3 regions of the Bradyrhizobium brasilense genome follow, and region 2 is predicted to be linked to each of the others. Evidence: predicted binding sites of a transcription regulator. Region 2 holds the regulator's gene; each other region holds the start of a gene.
What was found. The regulator PhoB, encoded in region 2, activates phosphate uptake and scavenging genes when phosphate is short. The targets are predictions, from matches to a motif close to TGTCATNNANCTGTCAT.
Positions count from the first base shown of each region.

Region 1: QA635_RS30905 (alkaline phosphatase D family protein) is a predicted target of PhoB. The motif match lies at 4,300-4,316, and genes of this name have one in related genera.
Region 3: ppk2 (polyphosphate kinase 2) is a predicted target of PhoB. The motif match lies at 3,803-3,819, and genes of this name have one in related genera.

Region 1 covers NZ_CP121669.1:6,612,169-6,617,525, forward strand. Annotated here, with positions in the region: gene QA635_RS30890 (amidohydrolase/deacetylase family metallohydrolase) at 1-1,112, opposite strand, end outside; gene QA635_RS30895 (hypothetical protein) at 1,345-1,575, shown strand; gene QA635_RS30900 (aldo/keto reductase) at 1,645-2,463, opposite strand; gene QA635_RS30905 (alkaline phosphatase D family protein) at 2,630-4,210, opposite strand; gene QA635_RS30910 (hypothetical protein) at 4,531-4,962, opposite strand; gene QA635_RS30915 (indolepyruvate ferredoxin oxidoreductase family protein) at 5,089-5,357, opposite strand, start outside.
Region 2 covers NZ_CP121669.1:1,095,400-1,100,756, reverse strand. Annotated here, with positions in the region: gene QA635_RS04955 (Hsp33 family molecular chaperone) at 1-115, opposite strand, end outside; gene argF (ornithine carbamoyltransferase) at 328-1,254, opposite strand; gene QA635_RS04945 (aspartate aminotransferase family protein) at 1,254-2,462, opposite strand; gene QA635_RS04940 (GcrA family cell cycle regulator) at 2,951-3,463, shown strand; gene phoB (phosphate regulon transcriptional regulator PhoB) at 3,705-4,415, opposite strand; gene phoU (phosphate signaling complex protein PhoU) at 4,561-5,277, opposite strand.
Region 3 covers NZ_CP121669.1:6,267,914-6,273,270, forward strand. Annotated here, with positions in the region: gene QA635_RS29360 (transketolase) at 1-1,182, opposite strand, end outside; gene QA635_RS29365 (Lrp/AsnC family transcriptional regulator) at 1,314-1,775, shown strand; gene QA635_RS29370 (fumarylacetoacetate hydrolase family protein) at 2,554-3,726, opposite strand; gene ppk2 (polyphosphate kinase 2) at 3,974-4,837, shown strand; gene QA635_RS29380 (DUF6294 family protein) at 4,991-5,357, shown strand, end outside.

The sequences.
Region 1 (5,357 bases), 3.5 Mb from region 2:
CGCTGCAGCGTGCCGACCTTCGGGGTCCGGTTGATGATCCGCGCCGGCACCGAGGTCGCCATCGCCACCACCTGATCCAGCGACGAGCCCATCGCCAGGAACTTGCTCATCACGTTCGGCAGGAACGGGATGCCGGGCGAGTTGCCCGAGAAGACGTGGATGTCGGAGGAGATCGTATCGGGCGTGCAACCGGCGGGGATCGCGACTTCGGCCACCGTGAAATCGAAGCTGCCGCCGCCATGGCCGACGTCGAACAGCACGCCGCGCTGCTTGGCCGCGAGCGCCGCCGGCAACAGCTTGCCCTCCTGGACGATATTGGTGAAAGCGCCGGACATGTTCGGCGCGCCGGAATAGGCATGGGTCAGGATATCGCCCGGCCGCAGCAGATCGAGGATGTCGGACATCAGTTCCCTGGTCTCGACGCCGCCGATATGCACCATCATCCGCGCCGGCCAGCCGCACATCTCGCAGGCCTGAATGCCGCGCTTCAGCGGCTCGAGGCCATGCTTGAAGATGACGTTTTCCGACATCCGCACCTTGACCCCGATCAGGAAGTCGGGGTTCTCGGCCAGCGCCATCGCGCAGGCTTCGACCTGGGCGTTGTCGATGTTGTAGAGCTCGGCCACCGGGAATGCCGACAGGCCATTATTGGCGATATGGACGAAAGCGTAGATCCGGGCCCGCGATTGCGCCACGATGAAGCGCCGCAGCGCCGCGAGGTTGTTGACGCCGGCGTCGCCCGCCGAGACCACCGTCGTCGTGCCCTGGAATTGCACCAGCTCATCGGCGGGAATACCGATCGCCGATCCGTACGGGTAGACGTGGCAGTGCAGATCGACCAGACCCGGCATCACGAGCTTGCCCGACGCGTCAATGGTCCTGGCGGCGCGAGCAGCCAGGATCTCGTCTTCGATCGCCTCGATGATGCCCCAGCGGATGCCGATGTCGCGCTTGCCGCGCAGCGACTGGCTGGGATCGATGACATCGCCGTTCTTGATCACGAGGTCGAACTTGTCGTCCGGCCCCATCGCCGCAGCGGCCGGCCTCGCGATGGCTGCGGCAGCGGCCGATCCCGTCACTTTCAAAAAATCCCGGCGTGAAAATTCGCTCATGGCAACGTCCCCCCGAACATTGATTTTTATGGCGCGATGATGCGTCGGACGCAGCGGTTAGGCAAGGCCGGGAAAGCCGCCCGTGCGCTCGCTCATCGGTTGTGCGCACCAACACGCGACGGCAGCAGCGTTCGAGGCAGTTGCTGAACAAGCGTTCAGAAAACTCCTCTGATTCCTGCGGAACGTTTCAATCTCCGTACGGTTTTCTCTTCGCTTATTTGAGGAGGATGAGATGAAAAAGATTGGCTTTGTTCTCGCGGCGGTTGGTGCGCTTGCGGTGGCCGTTCCGTCGATCGCGAGCGCCGAGACGGTCGTGATCAGACATGGCGGTCATCATCACTGGGACCGCGGCTGGGGCGCACGCGCCGAAATGCGCCATGACCGTGGCTGGCATCGCGGTTGGCATCATGGCTGGCATCACGGCCATGACCGGACGGTGATCATCAAGCGTCATCACTACTAAGGACCGACACAACGGAAAATGGCTCCTCACGGAGCCATTTTCTTTTCTGCTTCCTCAGGGCCAGCGGCCTCAATCCCACGCCGGCGCAAACCCCGGATTGACGCAGCGCATGTCCTTGGGCAGCGCCGCAATCGCCTTGCGGTCCGCGTCGTCGAGCTTGACCTTCAGTGCGTCGAGATTGGCCTTTTGGCTTTCGGCGCGCGAGGCTTTCGGAATGGTCGCCACGCCATCCTGATCGAGCAACCATTTCAGCGCCACCTGCGCCGCGGTCGCATCATGCTTGCTGCCGATTTTCGCCAGCGTCTCGTCGGTGGCGAAGCGGCCCTGGGCGAGCGGACAATAGGCCACCAGCGGGATCGATTTCGCGGCGAGATATTTGCGCACCGGCGTCTGGTCCAGCATCGCGTGATATTCGATCTGGTTGCAGGCGATCGGCGCTTTGATGTCCTCGACCACGGTCTTGAGCAGCGCGGTGGTGAAATTGGCAGCGCCGATCGCGCGGGTGCGGCCTTCCTCCTTCAGCTTCATCAGCGTCTCGAAGACGGCAGGCAGCTTCATGCTCCGCGACGGCCAGTGCACCAGATAGAGATCGACGTGATCGAGCCGCAGCTTCTTCAGGCTGGCGTCGAACGCTGTCCGGATCGCATCCGGCGCCAGGTTCTCGTGCCAGACCTTGGTGGTCACGTGCAGGTCATTGCGCGCGACATTCGAGGCAGCGATCGCCGCCCCGATCGCCTCTTCATTGCCGTACATCTCGGCGGTGTCGATATGCCGATAGCCGAGCCCAAGCGCGCTCTCGACCGCCGCGCGGCAGGTATCGCCCTGCATGCGGAAGGTGCCGAGCCCGAGCTGCGGCAGGCTGATGCCCTGTGTCTGCAGATTTTCCATGGATAGCTCCTGACGCGTGGGACGCCGATGCCATCGACGACGTCACGCCAGCAAATCGTTTCGTGGGAATGAAATTGGCAGGACTGCCGACACGCAGTCTGCCCGCAAACCGGGCCCTCGGGCAAGACGCCGGCAATCAAGATGTCGCGACGGATCAGAGACGGCGCTAGATGTGCTGCGCCATGATCTGGCCGGGCCGCGCGTCCGGCCGCGGCTCGATATCGACCGACCAGAGGTCGTGGTTGTCGACGTCCTTCAGCGTCACCGTCATCACGCCGGTCTTGCCGTCGATGTCGACGCGGCCGAAGAATTGCAGCCCGAAGCACGGCGCGAGATTGTCGCCCTGTTCGGCCGAACAGCCCTTCTGGTACATCGCCTTCGGGCCAAACGTGTTGTCGAGTTCGCCCGGCGACCAGGTGCCAGCATGCAGCGGACCGGAGACGAACTCCCAGAACGGCTCGAACTCCTGGAACACCGCGCGGTTCGGATCATAATGATGCGCGGCGGTGTAGTGCATGTCGGCGGTGAGCCACACCGTGTTGCGGACCCCGGCGCGCTTCATGAAGGACAACAGATCGGCGATCTCGTGCTCGCGCCGCGCGGGCGGGCCGTCGCCGAGCGCGACCGCATCGAGGCTGACGAGGCCGATCGGCAGATCCGCCGCGATCACCTTCCACGTCGCATCCGACGCCACCAGCTCGCGCTTCAGCCAGGCAAGCTGGCTCTGGCCGAGGATGCAGGCCTGCTCCGGATCGCCCTGCTTGTTCCAGCTGGAATCGCGATAGGAACGCATGTCGATGATGAAGACGTCGAGCAGCGGCCCGTAGGGAATCTTGCGATAGACGCGGCCATCGCGCTCCGGCATCAGCCGCATCGGCATGAATTCGTGGAAGGCGCGGCGTGCCCGTGCCACCAGGCGCGAGCTGCCGTCCGCCTCATAGCCGGTCGCATCGGTGGTGCCGAGCGGCGACCAGTCGTCGGCCACCTCGTGGTCGTCCCACTGCGCGAACATCGGCACCTCGGCGTGGAAGGCGCGGAAATTGTCGTCGAGCCAGTTGTATTTGTAGTTGCCGCGAAACTGATCGAGGCTTTGTGCGACGGCGGATTTCTCCTCGGTGACGATATTGCGCCAGATCTCACCGTTGGGGAGTTTCTGCTCCGACGGCACCGTGCAATCGGCGTAGATGTGATCGCCGGAATGGATGAAGAAGTCCGGTCGCTCGTCCAGCATGGTGCGGTAGCTGCGCAAGCCGCCGCGCGCGGGGTCGATGCCCCAGCCCTGCCCGACGACGTCGCCGGACCAGACGAACGAGACGGGACGCCGGTCGGCCGGCGCGGTTCGGAAATGGCCGACCCGGCTTTCGCCTGATGTGCCGTCGCGGTCCTCGAAGCGCACGCGATAGAACAGGTCCTGGCCCGGCGGCAGGCCGTCGAGCAGCAGCTTGGCGGTGAAGTCGCGCTCGGGCAGCGCATCGGCGGACGCGGTGCGCAGGATGCTGGCGAAGCTTTCGACCGCGGCGCATTCGATGTGCATCCGCGCGGCGCGATCGGCGCGCGCCCAGATCACAGCGGAATCGCTTGCCACGTCGCCGGACTGGATGCCCGCAATCGCGGGCCGATCCGCGGCGCGGCTCAGATACGGTCTTGCCAGCACGCCGAATCCCGCCAGCGCCGCGGTCGACGCCGAGCGCACCAGAAGCTGGCGCCGGGTGAGGCCACGCCGCCTCGCGGAGTTCGCAGTCGGCATCGAATAACCTTCGTCGAATCGCAACGAAGGTTTTGCCTGCGCTCCTTGACTCCGGCCTTACGGTTTCTTGACTCTCCGCCGACGGTTTTGCGACGGCGGGATGACTCGGGGGGAGATGGAAATCGGAAAAGTTTGGAATGCTAAGCACTCAGCCAAATCCGTCATCCTGAGGAGCGCGGAACGCGCGTCTCGAAGGATGAACGGCCCCCGTTCGTGGCCGATTCATCCTTCGAGACGGCCGCTTCGCGGCCTCCTCAGGATGACGGATTTGATATTGGTGCGAACGCGCGCGCAAGTCGGCGTGAGACAGCCGAGCCGCCTCACCGATGCCAGTTGCAGATGCCGCCGGTGCGGCACGGCCAGGTCTGGATCCGTGTGTCACGGGCCTCCGCATCGAGCGGGTTCGAGTGGCGGCGCGCGAGCTTGGCACGGGCGGGCACGCGCGCTTCCGCGCGCTTCTTCTCGTGCGGCGCGGTCACCCTGGTGGTCCGCACGGCTTTCTTCGGCGCGACTTTCGGCTCCTTGACCTGCGGCTCGACATTCGCATGCTGATCGGGGCCATGGTCGGTCTTCGCCTCGACCGGAACGGGCTCGAACTGCGCCGGCGGGCCAAGCGGCTTCGGCGACAACACTGCGCGTGAAAGATCGAGGCTGAAGAACTCGCTGGGGCGATATTCGTCAGCCAACGCCACGCCGCCCCAAGCCAGGCACGCGGTACAAACGATTGCAACAAAAGCGCTTTTCAGGACCATCAAACGGCCTCCTGAAATCACTCGAACAGACAGCCATCATGTAGGGGCTCGGCCGTGCGAATCCAGCCACCGCTTGCAGGCAGGGTTACCGGTCAACCAGGGCGGCCGTGGAAAGTTCCCCGGCCCCTATTCCGCCGCCTGCGCCAGCGGCTGGCTGATCGCGCGCTCGAGCCGCGCGCATTCGGTGCGGTAGCGGGCGACGTTGCCCTCCTTGATGTGGCCATAGCCGCGCACGAGCTCCGCAGCCTTCGCCAGCGCCACGAGGCGCGGCAAGTCGAGCGGCTTCCGGCCGTCGAGGTGACGCAGGATCATCGCCGAATATTCGACCGGCAGTGCGCGCTCCATCTTGCGCTCGGCGGTATAGCCGAAGATGTCGAAGGCGGTGCCGCGCAGGC
Region 2 (5,357 bases):
GCAGGTCCAGCGCGCCGACCTCGAAGGCCAGCACGGCATCATCGACCGGAACCGCTGAGGGCGCGCGAACCGGCGCCTCGGGCGTGATTTTGATGTCGGGGGATTGTGAAACCATGGCGCTCTATCTGGGGTCTCGGACCATGAAATAAAGGGGTTCACTAACGCGGATATCTCCGTCGAGGCGGACATCTCCGTCGTCCCTGCGAAAGCAGGGACCCATAACCACAAGACTCTGTCATGACACAAGGCGTCTCCCCTTGTGCCTTTTTCACGGGCCGCGGCGTATGGGTCCCGGCTCAAGGCCGGGACGACGGCATTGAATGGGCGTTACGCGACCGCGTCGAAACACCAGGCCAGAATGCCCTTCTGCGCATGCAGGCGGTTTTCCGCCTCGTCGAACACCACGGATTGCGGCCCGTCGATCACCTCGTCGGTGACCTCCTCGCCGCGATGCGCGGGCAGGCAGTGCATGAACAGTGCGTCCGGCTTGGCGAGCGACATCAGCTTGGCATTGACCTGATAGGGCCGCAGCACGTTGTGGCGGTGCTCGCCCTCCTTGTCGCCCATCGACACCCAGGTGTCGGTGACGACGCAGTCGGCGCCGCGCACGGCGGCTTCCGGATCGGTGCCGAGCATGATCCGCGCGCCGGTCGCCTTGATCCAGTCGCGCATCGGCTTTTTCGGCGAGAGCTCCGGCGGGGTCGCGACATTGAGCTGGAACTTGAACCGCTCGGCGGCATGCGCCCAAGAGGCCAGCACGTTGTTGTCGTCGCCGGTCCAGGCCACGATCTTGCCCTCGATCGAGCCGCGATTTTCCTCATAAGTCATGAGGTCGGCCATCACCTGGCAGGGATGCGAACGCCGGGTCAGGCCGTTGATGACGGGAACGGTGGCGTGCGCCGCGAGCTCGAGCAGCGCGTCATGGTTGAGGATGCGGATCATGATCGCATCGACATAGCGCGACAGCACGCGCGCGGTGTCGGCGATGGTCTCGCCGCGGCCGAGCTGCATCTCGGCACCGGTCAGCATGATGGATTCACCGCCGAGCTGGCGCATGCCGACGTCGAACGACACCCTTGTGCGGGTCGACGGGCGCTCGAAGATCATCGCCAGCGTCTTGCCTTCGAGCGGCTTCCTGCCCTTCTCATGCGCCTTCAGCTTCGCCTTCATGGCGGCTCCGGCGGACAGCATGTTGCGCAGCTCGCCGAGCGGCAGCTCGTTGATATCGAGGAAGTGACGGACCGGCTTGCTCATTATCCAGCCGCCTTCTTCGGCTGCGCCGCCGACAGCACAGAGCAGGCGCGCTCGAGCGCGGTGATCGACTGGTCGATCTCGGCCTCGGTCACGATCAGCGGCGCCAGGAACCGCACCACATTGTCGCCGGCGCCGACAGTGAGCAGCTTCTCGTTGCGCAGCGCTGCGATCAGGTCGCCCGACGGCACCACCGCCTTGACGCCGATCAACAGCCCCTCGCCGCGCACCTCCGACAGCACGCCGGGATAGCGGTCGACGACGGAAGCGAGCTTCTGCTTGAGCAGCAGCGACATCTTCTGCACATGCTCGAAGAAGCCGGGTTTCAGCATGACGTCGAGCACGGCATTGGCGGCGGCGACCGCGAGCGGATTGCCGCCGAAGGTCGAGCCGTGCGAGCCGGGCGCCATGCCGGCCGCAGCCTGCGCGGTCGCCAGCACCGCGCCGATCGGGAAACCGCCGCCGAGCGCCTTGGCCAGCGACATCACATCCGGCGTGACGCCGGTGCGCTTGTAGGCGAACAGCTCGCCGGTGCGGCCCATGCCGGTCTGCACCTCGTCGAAGGCGAGCAGCAGGCCGTGCTCGTCGCACAGCGCGCGCAGCGCCTTGAAAAACGCCTGCGGCGCGGAGCGCACGCCGCCCTCGCCCTGCACCGGCTCGATCAGGATGCCGGCGGTGTGCGGGCCGATCGCCTTCTTCACCGCCTCGATGTCGCCATGCGGCACCTGGTCGAAGCCGTCCATCGGCGGGCCGAAGCCTTCGAGATATTTCGCCGAGCCGGTCGCCGCCAGCGTGCCCAGCGTGCGGCCGTGGAAGGCGCCCTCGAAGGTGATGATGCGGTAGCGCTCGCCATGGCCCTTGGAGAAGTGATAGTGGCGGACCAGCTTGATCACGCCCTCCATCGCTTCGGCGCCGGAATTGCAGAAGAACACGAAGTCGGCAAAGCTCTGCTCGCACAGCCGCGCGGCAAGCGCCTCGCCGTCCGGGCTCTTGAACAGGTTCGACATGTGCCAGAGCTTGGTCGCCTGTTCCTGCAGCGCCTTGACCAGATGCGGATGCGCATGCCCGAGCGCGTTGACCGCGACGCCCGAGGTGAAATCGAGATAGCGGTCGCCGTTGGTTGCGATCAGCCAGGCGCCCTCGCCGCGCTCGAAGCCGAGATCGACCCTGGCGAAGACGGGGAGCAGATGCGACGTGGCAGCGTTGGTCATGGCGTTCACTGACGGTTTTTAAGCCGACAATTGCCGCTGCGCCTTGACGCCAGCGCAGCAACGGCCAGCTTCGGAAAACAAAACGGCCGCCTTTGCGGGCGGCACGTGGCGGGCATTCTATGCTGCGGTCGGTAGGTGTCAATCGCCACGAAGTGGCCTTCCTGCAATGCGAAACGAGCGCAATCCGGAGCATTCCGGTGCGGTGGAAAAGCCTCATCGCGATGCTTAACTGTGCGGGAACATGTGGACGCACGACCGCGGACTCTTGCGCCAGAGTCACGCCATATTGTAGCGTTTGGCCTGTCGGGTACGACATCTCGTGCGGCGGTACTGGACCCTCTAAGTAGCCTTTGTGTCTCGCGTAAACGTTCGGGCGCAACACCGTGCCCGGCGAGGGCTAAGGGATTCTGGCCGCAGGGATATTTGTCCAGATTGGCTCGCAGCGCCGCTCCAATGATTGGCCGGCGCTACGCGAAGGGAAGAATGCGATGACTGTATTGACCTGGTCCGACGATCGCGTCGAGCAGCTGAAGAAGCTCTGGGAGTCCGGCCTGTCGGCCAGCCAGATCGCGGCGGAACTTGGCAATGTGACGCGAAACGCCGTGATCGGCAAAGTGCATCGGCTCGGCCTCTCCGGCCGCGCCAAGGCACCCTCCACGGCCGCGCCGCGTCAGCGCAAGGCCCGCCCGGCCCAGCACATGATGCGGGTGACGCGTCCGGTTTCGCGGGGCAACACCGCGCTGGCGCACGCCTTCGAGGTCGAGATGGAGCCCGATCCGATCTCCTACGACAATGTGGTGCCGATGAGCCAGCGGCTGTCGCTGCTCGAGCTCAACGAGGCCACCTGTCACTGGCCGGTCGGCGATCCCTCGAGCCCGGAATTCTTCTTCTGCGGCGGAAAGGCGCTCGCCGGCCTGCCCTATTGCGCGCATCACTCGCGCGTCGCCTACCAGCCCGCCGCCGATCGCCGCCGGCCGTCGGCGAAACCGCAGATCAAGTGAGCACTCGGGAAAACGACGGAAGACCTCAAAAACAAATCCCCGCGAAAGCGGGGATTTTTTTGTGTGATGCGTAGCCCATTACATCACCGGCGTCGTCCCGGCGAAAGCCGGGACCCATAACCACTAATGCGTGTTGTTAGAAAGCCGTCTGGCCGCGTGCCGATTGCGCTGGCCGCGGCGTATGGGTCCCGGCTTTCGCCGGGACGACGCCGTGTTGCGGTTTATGAATGCCGCATGGCCGTTACGGCTGCGGCTCGGCCTTGGCAAAGCGGTCGTCGAGCGCGTAGCCGGCGCCGCGCACGGTGCGGATCGGATCCTGCTCGCGGCCCGGATTGAGCAGCTTGCGCAGGCGGCCGATATGCACGTCGACGGTACGCTCATCGATGTAGATGTCGCGGCCCCAGACGCTGTCGAGCAGTTGCTCGCGGCTGAACACGCGGCCGGGATGCTCGAGGAAGAATTCGAGCAGGCGATACTCGGTCGGCCCGAGATCGATCGGACGGCCCGAGCGCGCCACGCGGCGCTTCTCGCGGTCGAGCTCGATGTCGCCGTAGGTCAGCACGGTCGCAAGCCGCTCCGGGCTGGCGCGGCGCAACAGGCCCTTCACCCGCGCCAGCAGCTCCGGCACCGAGAACGGCTTGACGATGTAATCGTCCGCGCCGGTGGCAAGCCCGCGCACGCGCTCGCTTTCCTCGCCGCGCGCGGTCAGCATGATGATCGGAAGCTGCTTGGTCTCGGGCCGCGCCCGCAGGCGGCGGCACAGTTCGATGCCGGACAGGCCCGGCAGCATCCAGTCCAGCACCACGAGGTCGGGAACGCGCTCCTTCAGCCTTGTATCCGCATCGTCGCCGCGCCCCACCGTCTCGACATCGTAGCCTTCCGCATCGAGATTGTAGCGCAACAGCGTCGTCAGCGCTTCCTCGTCTTCGACTACCAGAATGCGTGCGCTCATCGGTTTAAGTTCTTTCTCTGTGGTGATCCGTTGCCCAGACGCAAACCGAAACGCTTACTTCCTTGAGCATAGTCCCCGCGGAAACGATTTGTCGCGAGGATCATCCAGTTTCGCTCTTGCCGGTTCCGTGCTTGCCGATCATGCCTCAGTTGCCCGGCACCGTGGTGGCAAAAGTGGTCATGTCGCCCTTCGGGCGCTTGTCGGTGATCTGCTGGCCCTCGATCATGTAGAACACGGTCTCGGCGATATTGGTGGCGTGATCGCCGATCCGCTCGATGTTCTTGGCGCAGAACATCAGATGGATGCAGAACGAGATGTTGCGCGGATCTTCCATCATGTAGGTGAGCAGTTCGCGGAACAGCGAGGTGCAGATCGCATCGACCTCCTCGTCGCCCTTCCAGACGTTCATCGCCGCCGGCAGGTCGTGCGCGGCATAGGCGTCGAGCACCGACTTGACCTGCGACAGCACGAGGTCGGTCATGTGCTCGAGGCCGCGGATCAGCTTCAGCGGCTGGAAATCGCTCTCCAGCGCCGCGACGCGCTTGCCCATGTTCTTGGCGAGGTCGCCGATCCGCTCGAGATCGGTGGCGACGCGCATCGCGCTGACGATCTCACGCAGGTCGATCGCCATTGGCTGGCGGCGCGCGATCGTCAGCACCGCGCGCTCTTCGATGTTGCGCTGCAGATTGTCGATCTCGATGTCGGCGGCGACCACGCGCTTGCCGAGCGCGACGTCGCGACGGATCAGCGCGTCGACCGACTCGGTAATCATCCGTTCGACCAGGCCGCCCATCTCGGCGACCAGGCGGGTCAACTCCTGCAGGTCGCTGTCGAATGCCTTGGCGGTATGTTCAGAAGCCATCGCTTGTCTCCCTCAACCATGATCCCGGGGATCATGGTTTCGTGTCCTGAATTTTAGCATGACCTGATCGGAAACCGGTT
Region 3 (5,357 bases), 3.8 Mb from region 2:
TTCAGGCGCCGACAGGCGGCGGCGCCCCTCGCGGTTGAACGGCGCCTCGGCGAGGAACGCCTCGAGCTTCGCAGACTCCTGCGACAGGCCCTCGAACTTGTCCCACTCGTGGCCGGGGCGGATATTCTGCGCGGCGCGCCACTTCTCCATCTGGGCCACCGTCATCAGGCCGGCGTGGTTGTCCTTGTGGCCCTGCATCGGCAGGCCGACACCCTTGATGGTGTAGGCGATGAAGCAGACCGGCCGATCATGGTCGATCGCCTCGAAGGCCTCGATCATGCTCGCCATATCGTGGCCGCCGAGGTTCGACATCAGCGCCAGCAACTCGTCATCGCTGCGGCGCTCGATCAGCGCCGACACCTCGCCCTGGTCGCCAATGTCGTCGCGCAGATGCTTGCGGAACGCGGCGCCGCCCTGAAAGCAGAGCGCGGCGTACATCTGGTTCGGGCAGTTGTCGATCCAGCGCCGCAGCGCCTCGCCGCCGGGCTCGGCGAACGCCTCGAGCATCAGCTTGCCGTACTTCACGATCACCACGTCCCAGCCGAAGTTGCGGAACATGGTCTCGAACTTGGCCCACAGCCCCTCGCGCACCACGGCGTCGAGCGACTGCCTGTTGTAGTCGACCACCCACCAGGTGTTGCGCAGGCCGTGCTTCCAGCCTTCGAGCAACGCCTCGAAGATGTTGCCCTCGTCCATCTCGGCGTCGCCGACCAGCGCGATCATGCGGCCCTCAGGCCGGTCCTGCAGCCAGCCATGCGCCTTGACGTAATCCTGCACCAGCGAGGCGAACAGCGTCTGCGCGACGCCGAGGCCGACCGAGCCGGTCGAGAAGTCGACGTCGTCGCTGTCCTTGGTGCGCGAGGGGTAGGACTGCGCGCCCTTGTAGCCGCGAAAATTCTCCAGCTTGTCGCGGGTCTGGTGGCCGAACAGATACTGGATGGCGTGGAACACCGGGCTCGCATGCGGCTTCACCGCGACGCGGTCCTGCGGACGCAACACCGAGAAATAAAGCGCCGACATGATGTTGGCGAGCGAGGCCGACGAGGCCTGGTGGCCGCCGACCTTCAACCCGTCGGTAGAGGGCCGCACGTGATTGGCGTGATGGATGGTCCACGACGACAGCCACAGCACCTTGCGGGCCAGGGCGGACAGCATGTCGAGGCGTTCAGGCGCGATTCCCATGGCAATGCTCCGGGCGATATGCCGGAATGTTACTGCCGCAGGCGGCGGCGAAAATCTCAATTCCACGCGACAGCACAGGAAAAATTGGGATAAATTCCCACGATCCGACTTCAACTGACGAGTTCATCCCAATGCCTGCCCTCGATGCCATCGACCGCAAGATCCTGAGTCTGCTCCAGACCGACAGCCGCATGACCATGCAGGAACTCGCCGACAAGGTCGGGCTGTCGGTGTCGCCTTGCCACCGCCGGGTCAAGCTGCTCGAGGAGCGCGGCGTGATCTCTCGCTACATCGCAACCGTCGACCAGAAGTCGATCGGGCTGCACGTCTCCGTCTTCATCTCGATCAAGCTGGCACGCCAGAAGGAGGAGGACCTCAACCGCTTCGCGCGCGCGATCTCGAAATGGGACGAGGTGCTCGAATGCTACCTGATGACCGGCAACCGCGACTATCTGCTGCGCGTCGTCGCCGCCGACCTTTCCTCCTATGAGGCATTCCTGAAGAACAAGCTGACCCGGCTCGACGGCATCGCCTCCATCGAGTCGAGCTTTGCGCTGAGCCAGGTGAAGTATTCGACAGCGTTGCCGGTGTGAGGGCGTTGGTTGGTCACTCGAATGACACCAACCCCACAGTGTCGTCCCGGCGAAGGCCGGGACCCATACGCCGCAGCAGTTGTTGTGAGAGGGACTCGTCGTTGCAGCATCGCTTAACAATTTGCATTTGGGGTTATGGGTCCCTGTTCGCAGGGACGACACTGAGTGTGTTGCGCTGTCAGTGAGCATACCTTCGCATTCTCGGGACATGAATCGTCCGAGTTTTGCATCTCGTTCCGTTTTGCAAAAGGGGCTTGCGCCGTCGGGCAACTCAGTGATTGGCGCTGGCGCTCTGGCCGGCTGGACGGCCTCGCCGCGACAACCAGGCTACGGCGCGATCCATATCCCAATCACGATGATGGCCAGTGAGACGGCAATGACCAGCATATCGGTGGTGAGCCAATCCGGCATTCCGTTTGATGGCTGCTCGCTCATGTCCGCGACTCCTTCTGTTCGCGTCGAGCCAACATGCTGGAGCGGACCGGCGCGAACGAGGATGAACTGGTTCACATAAAGCTAGGAAAAAGCGGCAAATTCCGCGTGTTTTAGCGCGCTGAAGTTGCGCCACACGGTCGATCTGCCGCGCAGGTTTCTGAACATGTTCGACAATGCCGCCGCTTCGGCACAGTCACCATCGTCGTCGTTCAACGCGCTGCGAGAGGCAGCTGAACGTCTCCGGATTGTCGGCGCAACCCGGCGCCGACCTGCCGCCACGCGACAGGCCGCACACGGCCGACGAAGCGGCCGAGGTAGTGGACTCGCCGTCCCGTCCCGATCCTCACAGCACCTTGCGCTGTGCGAGGTTCTTCATCAGCGCACCGACGCCGAAGGTCCAGGGCTCGCATTCGTCGCTATTGCGCATCCGGTTGACCAGCTTGCCGAGCTGCGGCGCGGCGATGGTCACGATGTCGTCGCGCTTGTGGGTAAAACCCTCGCCCTTGGCATCGCGGTCCTTGACCGGCGCGAACATCGTGCCGAGGAACAGCGCAAATCCATCAGGATATTGATGCACGGGGCCGATGGTCTGGGCGACCAGGTCGGTCGGATCGCGGCTGATCTTGCTGATCGAGGAATGGCCCTCGAGCACGAAGCCGTCTACGCCAGTCACGGTCAGGCCGACATCCATCTTCCTGACGTCGTCGAGCGAGAATGTCTGGTCGAATAGCCGGAGCAGCGGACCGATCGCGCAGGAAGCGTTGTTGTCCTTGGCCTTCGACAGCAAGAGCGCCGAGCGCCCCTCGAAGTCGCGCAGATTGACGTCGTTGCCGAGCGCGGCGCCGACGATCTTGCCGGCGGCGGAGACAACAAGCACGACCTCCGGCTCCGGATTATTCCAGGTCGACTTCGGATGCAGCCCGGCATCCATGCCTGATCCGACCGAGGACAGCGTCGGCGCCTTGGTGAACACTTCGGCGTCGGGACCGATGCCGACCTCGAGATACTGGCTCCAGGCATTCTGATCGATCAGCACCTGCTTCAGTTTCATCGCCTGCTCGGAGCCGGGCTTCAGCTTGGAGAGATCGTCGCCGACCAGGCGCACCACCTCCTTGCGGATCGCGTCCGCCGAGGACGGATTGCCGCGCGCCCGCTCCTCGATCACGCGCTCCAGCATCGAGATCGCGAAGGTGACGCCCGCGGCCTTCAGCACCTGGAGATCGACCGGCGCCAGCAGATGTGGCCTGGCCTTGTCGCGGCCGTCGGGCGGGGTGTTGGCAAGGATCGCCTCGAAATCGCCGATCCGCTCGCCGCGCGTGGCGCGCAGTGCGGCCGCGGGATCGCTTTCCTCGCAGAGCGCGCTCACCGTCGGGAACCGCGCCGTGACGTCGAACACACCGTCTGCCCGCACCGCGACGACGGCCGGCCCGCCGGCCTGCGGCAGCCAGACCCGCCCGACCAGCGTGCCGGCGGTGCCGTCCTCCGGCAGGACGTCTTTTGGCGTGAGCGAAATCATCGGCACATCTCCCTTTTTGGTTTTGTCGGCTTGTTAGCACAGTCCGCCCGGCGGCGTGAAACAGCGGTCACGGCATTGTCATAGAGGGGTAACATCGCCCGTCAATGCTGCCGTCCGATCCATCTAACACACTGAAAGACGGACCTTCATGACGACCTCCGCCCTCACCGACGAAGCCTCCCGGGATGAAGCCTTGCGCGACGAAGCCTTGCGGGATGAAGCCTTGCGCGCCCGCATCCATCAGGAGATGGCCGACAGCCTCGACGAGGAACTCGAGCTCGAGCTCGACGACATGAGGCTCGACGAGCTCGACCATGATGGCGCCGCCGGCAGGCCGTCGATCGACCGCAAGTTCTATTTCCGCGAATTGCTGCGGCTGCAGGGCGAGCTGGTCAAGCTGCAGGACTGGGTGCAGCACGAGAAGAAAAAGGTCGTCGTGCTGTTCGAGGGCCGCGATTCCGCCGGCAAGGGCGGCGTGATCAAGCGCATCACCCAGCGGCTCAACCCGCGGGTCTGCCGGATCGCGGCGCTGCCGGCGCCGAACGAGCGCGAGCGCACGCAATGGTACTTCCAGCGCTATGTCTCGCATTTGCCGGCCGGCGGCGAGATCGTGCTGTTCGACCGCAGCTGGTACAACCGCGCCGGCGTCGAGAAGGTGATGGGGTTCTGCAGCGACGAGCAGTACGAGGAGTTCTTCAACTCGGTGCCGGAATTCGAGCGCATGCTGATCCGCTCCGGCACCGTCCTCCTGAAATACTGGTTCTCGATCACCGACGAGGAACAGGCGTTCCGCTTCTCGATGCGGATCCAGGATCCGCTGAAGCAGTGGAAGCTGAGCCCGATGGACGTCGAGGCGCGGACCCGCTGGGAGCTCTACACCAAGGCGAAGGAAACGATGCTTGAACGCACGCACCTGCAGGACTCGCCGTGGTGGATCGTCGACGCCGTCGACAAGAAGCGCGCACGGCTCAACTGCATCTCGCATCTATTGAGCCAGATCCCCTATCAGGCGGTCACCCACCAGCCGGTGGTGCTGCCGCCGCGCGTGCGCAACCCGGACTATCACCGCGGCCCGATCCCGCAGGAGATGTACGTGCCGGGACGATATTGATTCTGGGCGCGCGCACGCTCGGTCCTCCCCCGCCCAGGGGGGAGGATCACTAAATCGCGATTGGAGATTGTGAGGCAGCTCACTGGTCCTTTTGCGCCCTCCCTCTAAACCAGAGGTTGCTCGCAATTCGCGGGCTAGAAGGAGGCGTACGCTATGTTGAAAGAACATCTTGAAAGCAAAAGCTCGGCGACCGACCAGCCAGAAAGCTATAAGGGTGTTGCGACACATGCTATCCAAACCCTTGACCTCAGTTGGAGCGCGCCCATTCGTTACGGCGATTGCAAGCTGTCCGGCTTCTTGAACGGCACCCTGAACAACGGCCCCACTCTCAGGCTTCGTTCTGACGGAACAGCAGAATTGCTGGCAAAATTTTTCTCGACCGACGACGGTGATGTTTGGGTTATCGATCGTCTCGTTCTTTTGGACATTCACGGGACGGTGCTTTTTCAATTTCCACACCTTTCAAGTCCAGAAACCCAGACAGACAACCAAGTGCTCGATTGGGTAGCCGAACTGAGCT